3 regions of the Streptomyces sp. NPDC032091 genome follow, and region 1 is predicted to be linked to each of the others. Evidence: riboswitches for the same ligand, from Rfam matches in the RefSeq annotation. Region 1 holds a riboswitch; each other region holds the start of a gene.
What was found. Region 1 has a riboswitch for cobalamin ahead of ACZ5NJ_RS18850 (ribonucleoside-diphosphate reductase subunit alpha). Riboswitches for the same ligand answer to the same signal wherever they lie in the genome.
Positions count from the first base shown of each region.

Region 2: linked by a shared signal. The riboswitch ahead of ACZ5NJ_RS26100 (aldehyde dehydrogenase family protein) and the one ahead of ACZ5NJ_RS18850 (ribonucleoside-diphosphate reductase subunit alpha) in region 1 are both predicted to bind cobalamin.
Region 3: linked by a shared signal. The riboswitch ahead of ACZ5NJ_RS24980 (ABC transporter substrate-binding protein) and the one ahead of ACZ5NJ_RS18850 (ribonucleoside-diphosphate reductase subunit alpha) in region 1 are both predicted to bind cobalamin.

Region 1 is NZ_JBVILR010000010.1:211,993-215,257, reverse strand. Features, by position in the region: gene ACZ5NJ_RS18860 (Uma2 family endonuclease) at 1-558, opposite strand, end outside; gene ACZ5NJ_RS18855 (GNAT family N-acetyltransferase) at 637-1,134, shown strand; cobalamin riboswitch at 1,200-1,323, shown strand; gene ACZ5NJ_RS18850 (ribonucleoside-diphosphate reductase subunit alpha) at 1,469-3,265, shown strand, end outside.
Region 2 is NZ_JBVILR010000018.1:5,756-9,020, reverse strand. Features, by position in the region: partial or broken gene ACZ5NJ_RS26105 (MFS transporter) at 1-857, shown strand, start outside; partial or broken gene ACZ5NJ_RS26100 (aldehyde dehydrogenase family protein) at 919-1,368, opposite strand; cobalamin riboswitch at 1,529-1,699, opposite strand; gene ACZ5NJ_RS26095 (ABC transporter substrate-binding protein) at 1,759-2,673, shown strand; gene ACZ5NJ_RS26090 (short-chain fatty acyl-CoA regulator family protein) at 2,683-3,265, opposite strand, start outside.
Region 3 is NZ_JBVILR010000016.1:183,102-186,366, reverse strand. Features, by position in the region: gene ACZ5NJ_RS24985 (FecCD family ABC transporter permease) at 1-821, opposite strand, end outside; gene ACZ5NJ_RS24980 (ABC transporter substrate-binding protein) at 818-1,816, opposite strand; cobalamin riboswitch at 1,852-1,993, opposite strand; gene ACZ5NJ_RS24975 (DUF4352 domain-containing protein) at 2,090-2,599, shown strand; gene ACZ5NJ_RS24970 (GMC oxidoreductase) at 2,704-3,265, shown strand, end outside.

The DNA of each region.
Region 1 (3,265 bases):
CGTCTGCAGGGTGATGCCGACGGGGTCGGGGAGTTCGACGTCCTTGCCGAATGGAACGGTACGGACGTGCTCGTACCGGCTGCCGTCCGGCTCGCTGTGGACGGTGACCTCGCAGGTGTCCCGGTCGATCAGCAAGTACACCGGAATGCCAGTCTCCGCGTATCCGCGGGGCTTCTCGCGACGGTCGCGGGCGTCCGTGTCCGTGTCGTACGACGTGACCTCCACGACCATGAGGGCAGGTTCAGGCTCAACCCATTCCCCTTGGCCTGCGAGGGAGCCGCTCGGCGCCAGGACCCCGTCAGGCCGAGCACGGCCATTGCGGTACTGCTGGATCTTGATTCCCTGCTCGGCATAGAGCCACAGCTCCGGCCTGAACTGCATGCAGATGCGCGTCAGCCACTCAATGATCGTCCCGTGATCCCCATCCGGCACCGCCTTGACCCCCAGCTTCCCGCAGATGAATTCAAGTCGCAGCCCCTCGATCTCGCGGGCACCTATGCGCGCCAGAGTCTCGAACTCTTCAGTCAGCATCTGGGGCCGGTCGCTCATCACGGTCATGCCTCGCTCACCTTCCTGGACGGTGCTGTCTCCGACGATAGCGCCGGCCACCGACACCCGTCCGGCACACTCGGCGGCATGGACTTCGAGATCAGGACGGCAAGGGAAGACGAGTACGCGCGGCTCGGGGAGATCACCGGGGAGGCCTACACCGGGGACGGGCTGCTCGACCTGAACGACGACGACCACTACCTGAACGTCCTGCGCGACGTCGCCGGCCGGGCCGCCGACGGGGAGGTGCTCGTCGCCGTGCGCGACGGGGTGCTCCTCGGCGGGGTCACCTTCGCCGCGCCCGGGAGCCGGCTCGCCGACATCGCCGGGCCGCACGACGCCGAGTTCCGCATGCTCGCGGTCGCCACCGGGGCGCGCGGGCAGGGCGTCGGGGAGGCGCTCGTACGGGCCTGCGCCGAACGGGCCCGGGCCCTGGACGGGGTCACCGCACTGGTGCTCTCCACCCAGCGGGCCATGCGCGGGGCCCAGCGGATCTACGAGCGGCTCGGGTTCGTCCGCACCCCCGAACTGGACTGGTCGCCGATCCCCGCACTGACCCTGCTCACGTACCGACTGGAGCTGTGACGACACGCTCCGCATGCACCCGACACAACATGTGGGGGCTACCGCATCGGGTCGCCCCCACATGTATGCTCATGCCTGCTGCCGCCGCAGGGGAATCCGGTGGGAATCCGGAACTGTCCCGCAACGGTGTGACGTACGCCCAGCGGCGTATCCGCGAGTCCGAAGACCTGCCGGCAGTGCCCCCGGATCGACCGAACCGGGGTGTCGATTCGTCCGGGCCTCGCGGTTGGGCCGGTGGACGCCACGTGGTGCCGAACGCCTCTGCGCGCGCCCGCGTGCGCCCGCTCGCGCCCCGCTCCGCCGATGACCGGGCCGAGTGAGGGAGAGCTCCCCCGTGACCATCGCGCCCGCCGCACCGCGCGCCGAGTCCGACCACCCCGAAGCAGAAGGTCCCGGGGCCGCGCTGCTGCGCACCCTCACCGAGCTCACGGCCGACCTCCCCGACACCGACCCCGGCCGGGTCGCCGCCGCCGCCCTGCGCGGCCGCAGCGCCGCCGCCGACGAGGCCGAGCTGCGCGGGCTCGCCACCGAGGCCGCCGCCGGTCTGATCTCCGAGGACCCGGCGTACTCCCGCCTCGCCGCCCGCCTGCTCACGCTGGCCGTGGCCGACGAGGCCGCCGGCCAGGGCGCCACCTCCTTCGCCGAGTCCGTCGCCGTCGGCCACCGCGAGGGCCTGATCGCCGACCGCACCGCCGAGTTCGTCGCCGCCCACGCCGCCCGCCTGAACGCCCTGGTCGAGCACGCGCTCGCCGAGGGCGCGGACGACCGCTTCGGCTTCTTCGGCCTGCGCACCCTGCACAGCCGCTACCTGCTGCGCCACCCGATCACCCGCCAGGTCATCGAGACCCCGCAGTACTTCATGCTGCGCGTGGCCTGCGGCCTCGCCGAGGACGAAAGCGTGCGCGCGGTCGAGGAAGTGGCCTCGCTGTACACCCTGATGAGCCGCCTGGACTACCTGCCGTCCTCCCCCACCCTGTTCAACTCGGGCACGCGGCACCCGCAGATGTCCTCCTGCTACCTCCTCGACTCCCCGCTGGACGAGCTGGACTCCATCTACGACCGCTACCACCAGGTCGCCCGCCTCTCCAAGCACGCCGGCGGCATCGGCCTCTCGTACTCCCGCATCCGCGCCCGCGGTTCGCTGATCCGCGGCACCAACGGCCACTCCAACGGCATCGTCCCGTTCCTGAAGACCCTCGACGCCTCCGTCGCCGCCGTGAACCAGGGCGGCCGCCGCAAGGGCGCCGCCGCCGTCTACCTGGAGACCTGGCACGCGGACATCGAGGAGTTCCTGGAGCTCCGCGACAACACCGGTGAGGACCAGCGCCGCACCCACAACCTGAACCTCGCCCACTGGATCCCGGACGAGTTCATGCGCCGCGTCAACGCCGACGCCGAGTGGTCGCTGTTCTCCCCCGCCGACGTCCCCGAGCTGGTCGACCTGTACGGCGACGAGTTCGACGCCGCCTACACCAAGGCCGAGGCCTCCGGGCTCGCCAAGAAGACCATGCCGGCCCGCGACCTGTACGGGCGCATGATGCGCACCCTCGCGCAGACCGGCCAGGGCTGGATGACGTTCAAGGACGCCTCCAACCGGACGGCCAACCAGACCGCGCTCCCGGGCACGGTGGTCCACTCGTCCAACCTCTGCACCGAGATCATCGAGGTCACCAACGACGCCGAGACGGCCGTCTGCAACCTCGGCTCCGTCAACCTCGGCGCGTTCGTCGCCGACGGCGCGATGGACTGGGAGCGCCTGGACGAGACCGTCCGCACGGCCGTGACCTTCCTCGACCGCGTCGTGGACATCAACTTCTACCCGACCGAGCAGGCCGGCCGCTCCAACGCCAAGTGGCGTCCGGTGGGCCTGGGCGCGATGGGCCTCCAGGACGTCTTCTTCAAGCTGCGCCTGCCCTTCGACTCCGCCGAGGCGAAGGCCCTGTCCACGAAGATCTCCGAGCGGATCATGCTCGCCGCGTACGAGGCCTCCTGCGACCTCGCCGAGCGCAGCGGCCCGCTCCCGGCCTGGGCCGAGACCCGCACCGCCCAGGGCGTCCTGCACCCCGACCACTACGAGACGGAAGCCCACTGGCCCGAGCGCTGGGACGCGCTGCGCGCCCGCGTCGCGAAG
Region 2 (3,265 bases), on a different contig from region 1:
TTCATCCCGCAGCTCCTTCCCCCACACCAGCTGGCGGCTGGGCTGGCGCTGAAGCGCATCTCTTTCCAGGGTGCCATGCTGATCGGCCCCGCCCTCGGCGGACTGATCGTCGGAGAGCTGGGAGTCGGCGCCTGCTACCTGATCGACGCCCTGACCTTCGTCGCCGCGTTCTACGGGGCATTCGGCCTGCCACGGATGACCCCAGGTGACGAGCCCGCCCGGCCCGGCTTGCGTGGGGTTGCGGACGGTCTGGCCTTCCTGGGCCGCACCCCGGTCATTCGCGGGGCCCTGCTCACCGACTTGGCCACGACCGTGCTGTCGATGCCCATCAGCTGTTCCCTCTGATCAACGCGGAACGGTTCGGAGGTAACCCGCGCACGCTCGGACTGTTCCTCACGGCGATCGCCGTCGGCGGCGTAGCGGCATCCGTCTTCTCCGGGACCTTCACCCGGTTCCCCCGGCCGGGCCTCGTGATGCTCGCCGGTTCCGCGACCTGGGGAACGGCGCTGGCGCTCTTCGGCACCGCGACGAACCGCTGGGGCGGGCTGGCCTTCCTCGTCCTGGCCGGCGCCGCCGACACGGTCTCGGTGGTCTCGCGGAGCACCGTCGTCCAGATGCACACGCCCCGGGAACTGCTCGGCCGCGTCAGCGCGACCGAACAGATCGTGGGACAGGCCGGGCCCGACATCGGCAACATGCGCGGCGGCCTCGTGGCAGACGCCGCCTCGGGGACAGTGGCCCTCGTCAGCGGCGGCCTCCTCTGCCTCGGAGCCGTGGCCCTGGTGGGCGTCACGACGGCGGACCTGCGCAGCGCGTCCACGTCCTCCCCCGTCCCCAAGACCGTGGCGGGCCCCTGACCCCGAGGCGTGGCGACCTGCGAGGGTCCCTTGATTTCCCCGCCGTCGTCTGCGCGGCCTTCGCCGGATCGTGCTCGGAGGGCTGGAGGATGAACGCGTTCCCGCACGCCAGCGCGGGCGCGGCCTGCCACAGCGGGATCATCGCGGGGAAGTTGAACGGCGCGATGCCGGCGACCACGCCGAGCGGGCTGCGCAGGGAGTGCACGTCGATGCCGGTACCGGCGTTGTCGGTGAACTCGCCCTTGAGGAGGTGCGGAATCCCGGTGGCGAACTCGGCCATCTCCAGGCCGCGTTGGAGATCGCCGTGGGCGTCGGCGACGGTCTTGCCGTGCTCGGACGACAGAAGCCTGGCCAGGCTCTCGCGTTCGCCCTCGACCAGCTGGAGGAAGCGCAGCAGGACGCGGGCGCGTCGCTGCGGGTTCCCCTGCCCCCAATCGACCTGCGCCTCCTCGGCGTTGCCGATCGCGGCCTCGGTGTCGGCCCGCCCGGCCAGCAGGTTGGATCCGGGGATGGCACGGCGGACCGGCGGACTACACCCTGATGGGGGCGTGCCGCTGCGGAAGCCGTGGGAACTACGAGCGCACGGAAGTGGTGTGCGTGCGCTCCGCCGGATCACCAGGGTCGTGGGTACAAACCGGTGCCAGGCGTGTCTGCTCCATCCTCGTGGACAAACGCGGGAACAATCCGCGGCCGGTATCCTGACTCCCGGATCCCCGCGCGCCGCCCGCCTTCCCGACCGACCTCGTCAGTGGCGTGTGGATGGCAGCACACCCCCCGGTCACAGTGGCGGGACCGTGCCGGATTCACACCGGCTTCCCTGCACCGCGGACCTTGTGCCAGGAACATATAGTTGGACGTCCTGGTAAGTCCGGACCGTCACCGGCGCGTCTACAGTCGGAGCATGCGCATCGTCTCGCTGCTCCCGGCGGCCACCGACATCGTGGCGGACCTCGGACTCGCCTCCGACCTGGTCGGACGCACCCACGAATGCGACTGGCCGCCCGCAGCGGTCGCCGCCGTACCCGTCGTGACCCGGGCCGAATTCGACGCGGACGCGCTCACCAGCCGGGAGATCTCCACAGCGGTGGGCGGCGCGGCACACAGCGGATCCTCGCTGTACACCCTGGACGCGGAGGCGCTCGCCGCGCTCGCACCGGACGTCCTGCTCACCCAGGACCTCTGCCAGGTCTGCGCGGTGTCCTACGAGGCGGTCTCCCGCGCGGTGCGCGTCATGGACGCCGGACCCCGGGTGCTGAGCCTGGAGCCGCGGACCCTGGACGACGTACTGGACTGCCTGGTCACGGTGGGCGAGCTGCTGGGGGCGGGGGAGGTGGCGGAGCGGCGGCGTACGGAGTTGCGTGGTCGCCTGGCCGAGGTCCGGCGCCGCACGGCGGGGCGGGCGCGGCCCCGGGTGGTGGCCATCGAGTGGCTCGATCCGCTGTGGCCCGCCGGCCACTGGGTGCCGGAGCAGGTCGCCGCGGCCGGTGGGGAAGCGCTGCTGGCCGAGCCCGGTGAGCACACCGAGCCGATGACGTGGGAGGCGGTGCGTGAGGCACGCCCGGACGTGATCCTCGTACTGCCGTGCGGCTTCCCGCCCGAACGCACCATGACGGAGATCGACCTGCTCACCTCGCTGCCAGGCTGGCACGAACTGCCCGCGGTGGCGGCCGGTGAGGTGTGGGTCCTGGACGGACCTGCGTACTTCAACCGGCCGGGCCCCCGCGTGGTCCGCGGCGCCGAGGTGCTCGCTCACGTGCTGCATGGCGTACGGGTGGGGGACCCGGTGACCGAGGCGGAAGCACGCCGGCTGGGGTGAGGCAGAGCCTCACGGCCGGTCCCGGGTGACGGGGTAGGGGATGAACGTGCTGCTGTTCTCGTCGACGGTCAGGGTCCGGCCGAGCGGCGGGACCGCCCGCTGGGGGCAGTCGAGGCGTTCGCAGAGCCGGCACCCCATACCGATGGGTGTGGCGGCTGAGGCGTTGTCGAGGTCGAGGCCGTCGGAGTAGACGAGCCGCGATGCGTGGCGGATCTCGCAGCCGAGGCCGATCGCGAAGGTCTTGCCGGGTTCGCCCCAGCCGCCGCGGTGCCGAGTGACGGCCCGGGCGGTCCACAGGTAACGCTGGCCGTCGGGCATGGCGGCGACCTGGACGTGGATCCGGCTGGGCGCGGCGAAGGCCTCGTAGACGTTCCACAGCGGGCAGGTGCCGCCCGCGCGGGAGAAGTGGAACCCGGTCGCCGACTGCCTCTTGGACATGTTCCCGGCCCGGTCGACCCGGACGAAGGAGAACGGCACCCCGCGCAGCCTGGGGCGTTGCAGGGTGCTGAGGCGGTGGCAGACGGTCTCGTAGCCGATGCCGAAGTGGTCGGTGAGGCGTTCGATGTCGTAGCGGAACTCCTCGGCGGCCGTG
Region 3 (3,265 bases), on a different contig from region 1:
ATGCGGGCGGCGTGCGGAACCATCAGCCCGACAAAACCGATCGCCCCGCTGTAGGCCACGAGCACCCCGATCACGAGGGAGGCGAGGACGAAGACGGCGGCCCGGAAGCGGCCGGTGTCCAGGCCGAGGGTCCGCGCCCCCTCCTCCCCGGCGAGCAGCAGGTCCAGCGGGCGTGCGAGGGCGACGAGCAGAGCGGTTCCGGCCAGCAGCGCGGCGGCCGGCAGGGCGAGTTCGTGCCAGCGGGCCCCGCCCAGGCCGCCGAGGGTCCAGAACAGCACGGACCGCATCTGGTCCGGATGGGCGGCCAGCACGAGCACCAGGCTGGTCAGAGCGGACAGCACGTACTGCACGGCCACCCCGGCCAGGATCAGCCGGCCCGTGGTCATGGTGCCGCCGCGCCGGGCCAGCGCGTAGACGGCGACGAGCGCGGCGAGGGAGCCGGCGAAGGCGGCCAGCGGGAGCCCGACGGCGCCGCCCGCCCCCACGCCCAGCACGATGACCAGCACGGCCCCCGCCGAGGCGCCCGAGGAGGCCCCCAGCAGGAAGGGGTCCGCGAGCGCGTTGCGGACGAGGGCCTGGAGCACGGCGCCCGCGACCGCGAGGCCGGCGCCGACCACGGCCCCGAGCAGCACCCGCGGCATCCGGACGTCCCACACGATGGAAGCGAAGGCTCCGCGACGCCCGGGCCCGCCCGACAGGGCGTCGAGCACCTGTCCGGGACCGATGCGCACGGGCCCCAGCGCCAGCCCCGCCACCGCCGAGCCCGCCAGCGCGGCCGCCAGCAGCACCAGTACGGCCGCGGTGCGACGGCGGCCGGTCACGCGGCGTCGGGGTGCAACTGGCGGCCCAGGGACTCCACGGCGTCGGCGACGCGCACGCCGAGGACGGCCGAGGAGAGCGGGAGCACGACGAACCGCCGGTTCTTCACCGCGGGAACCTCCGCCAGTGCCGGATCGTTCAACAGGCGCTGCTTCTTGGTCTCCACGGTGGTGCCGCCGTAGTCGTAGATGAGGACGACCTCGGGCCCGCGCTCGATGACCTTCTCCCACGACACGTCGCCGAAGGTGGCGTCGAGGTCGGCGAAGACGTTCGTCCCCCCGGCGAGGGAGACGATCTCGTTGCCGATGCCGTTGCCCCCGGAGGTGAAGGCGGAGCCCTCGCCCGAGTCGTAGACGAAGACGGCCGGGCGGGCCCGGTCCTTGACCCGCGCGGTGACGGCGTCGATCCGGCGCTGCTCCTCCTCGATCAGGGCCGTGCCGCGCTCGGGCACGCCGAAGGTCCGGGCGACCTCGGTGATCTCGGTCTTCAGCTGCGCGAGCCCGACCCGGCCCGGGGTGCAGTACTCGACGCTGAGCCGGGAGCCGATGCCGGACGCGGCCAGCCCCTCCCGGTCGCGGCCCTGCCCCTTGTCGAAGGCGCTGGAGTAGCCGCCGTACACGAAGTCCGGGTCGGCGCCGAGGAGGACCTCCTTCGAGGGGTACTCCTTCGCGAGGACCTTGATGCCCGCGTAGGCGCTCCGGTAGGCCGGGAGGACGGAGTCGTCGAGGTACGCCGTGCCCGCCATCCGGTCCTGCAGGCCGAGGGCGAGCAGCATCTCGGTGGCGTGCTGGTTCATGGTGACGGCGCGTCGGGGCGGGGCCTGGTAGGTGGTGGCGACACCGCAGTTGGTGACGGTGTACGGGAACCCGGGCGCCGCGTGCGCGCCGGGAGCGGACCCTCCCGCCCCGGACGGACCGGCGCACGCGGTCAGGGTCGTCAGTGTCGTCAGGAGCGCGAGCGCGGGGAGCGGGCGCAGGGCTGCGCGGAAACGCGGCATGGTGAGGCCTCTCCGGGGGATCCTCGTCCCCGGTCGAAGTGAAGAGGCGGCGCGTCAGTGTCTGACTCCCGGGGCCCCGTGCAAGGGGCCGCCGGTCACAGTGGCGGGACCGCACCGGATTCGCACCGGTTTCCTGTCCTGCACCGCCCGGGACAATGCGGCCAAGTCTGCCAGATGCGGTGTTTGCCCCATGAAGGCCCTCGAACGCCGCCGGTGGCGGGACCGGCCCGTACGGAGGATCGTGGGCGGCGAGGGGGGTGGAGGAGGTCGGTCATGCGTCACGGCAGCCACACGGGCCACGCGGGTCCGGGGCGCGCGGCCAAGGCCGCCCGTCTCCTCCTGGCTCCCCTCCTCGCGGCGCTGCTGCTCGGCGCGGGCACCGGCGGCTCCGGCGAGACCGTCTCCCTCGACGGTGACCGGCCCGGGGAGCGCCTCGACGTCACCCTCACCCGGGTCGTCGACCCCGCGGGCCCGGCGCCGGCGCCCGGGGCCGACCGGCTGGTCGCCGTGGAGCTGCGCCTGGAGAACACGGGGACCGTGCCGTACGAGGACTCCCCCGCCCCGTCCGCGCACCTCCTGGACACCACAGGGCGGCGGTTCACCGGTCTCGGGGATGCCACGGACGCGGGCCCGGCCCTTCCCGACACCCTCACCCTCGCCCCGGGCCGGTCGGCCGCGGGCTACGTCGTCTTCCGGCTGCCGCGGGAAGCCCGCCCGGCGGCGGTGCAGTTCGCACTGGACTCCGGGCTCGGAGACGACGTCGCGCACTGGAGCCTGTCCTGAGGCCCTGCGGAAACCGGCCGGAAATTATCTCGACGCATCTAGTGACTTAGCAGGCACTCGACAGTAGAACTTGTTCCCACTCCATCGAGAGTGAGGAACGCCACATGAGTGACAAGTCCCTGCACAGCAAGGTGTCCAAGGGTGTCTCCCGGCGCGGATTCATCGCTGGAACCGGTTCTCTTCTGGGAGCCATGGCGCTTTCCGTCAACACCAGCGCCGCCCGCGCGAATCCCGCCACCGGCTCCACCGTCGCGCACGCCCCCCTCGCGTCCGGGACCCGTGTCCCGGCCCTCGTCATCGGCACCGGTTACGGCGGCTCGGTCGCCGCGTTGCGGCTCGCCCAGGCCGGCGTCGACGTCCACATGGTCGAGATGGGCATGGCCTGGGACACCCCGGGCACCGACGGCAAGATCTTCGCCAACACCACCAAGCCCGACTACCGCTCCTTCTGGCTGCGCACCCGCACGAAGGCGCCGCTGAGCAACTTCCTCGGCTTCCCCATCGACAAGGACGTCCCGAAGTACACGGGCATCCTCGACGCCGAGGAGATGGGCGGGATCATCGTCTACCAGGGCCGCGGCGTCGGCGGCGGCTCGCTCGTCAACGGCGGTATGGCGGTGACCCCCAAGCGGCAGAACTTCGCCGCGATCCTCCCCACGGTGGACC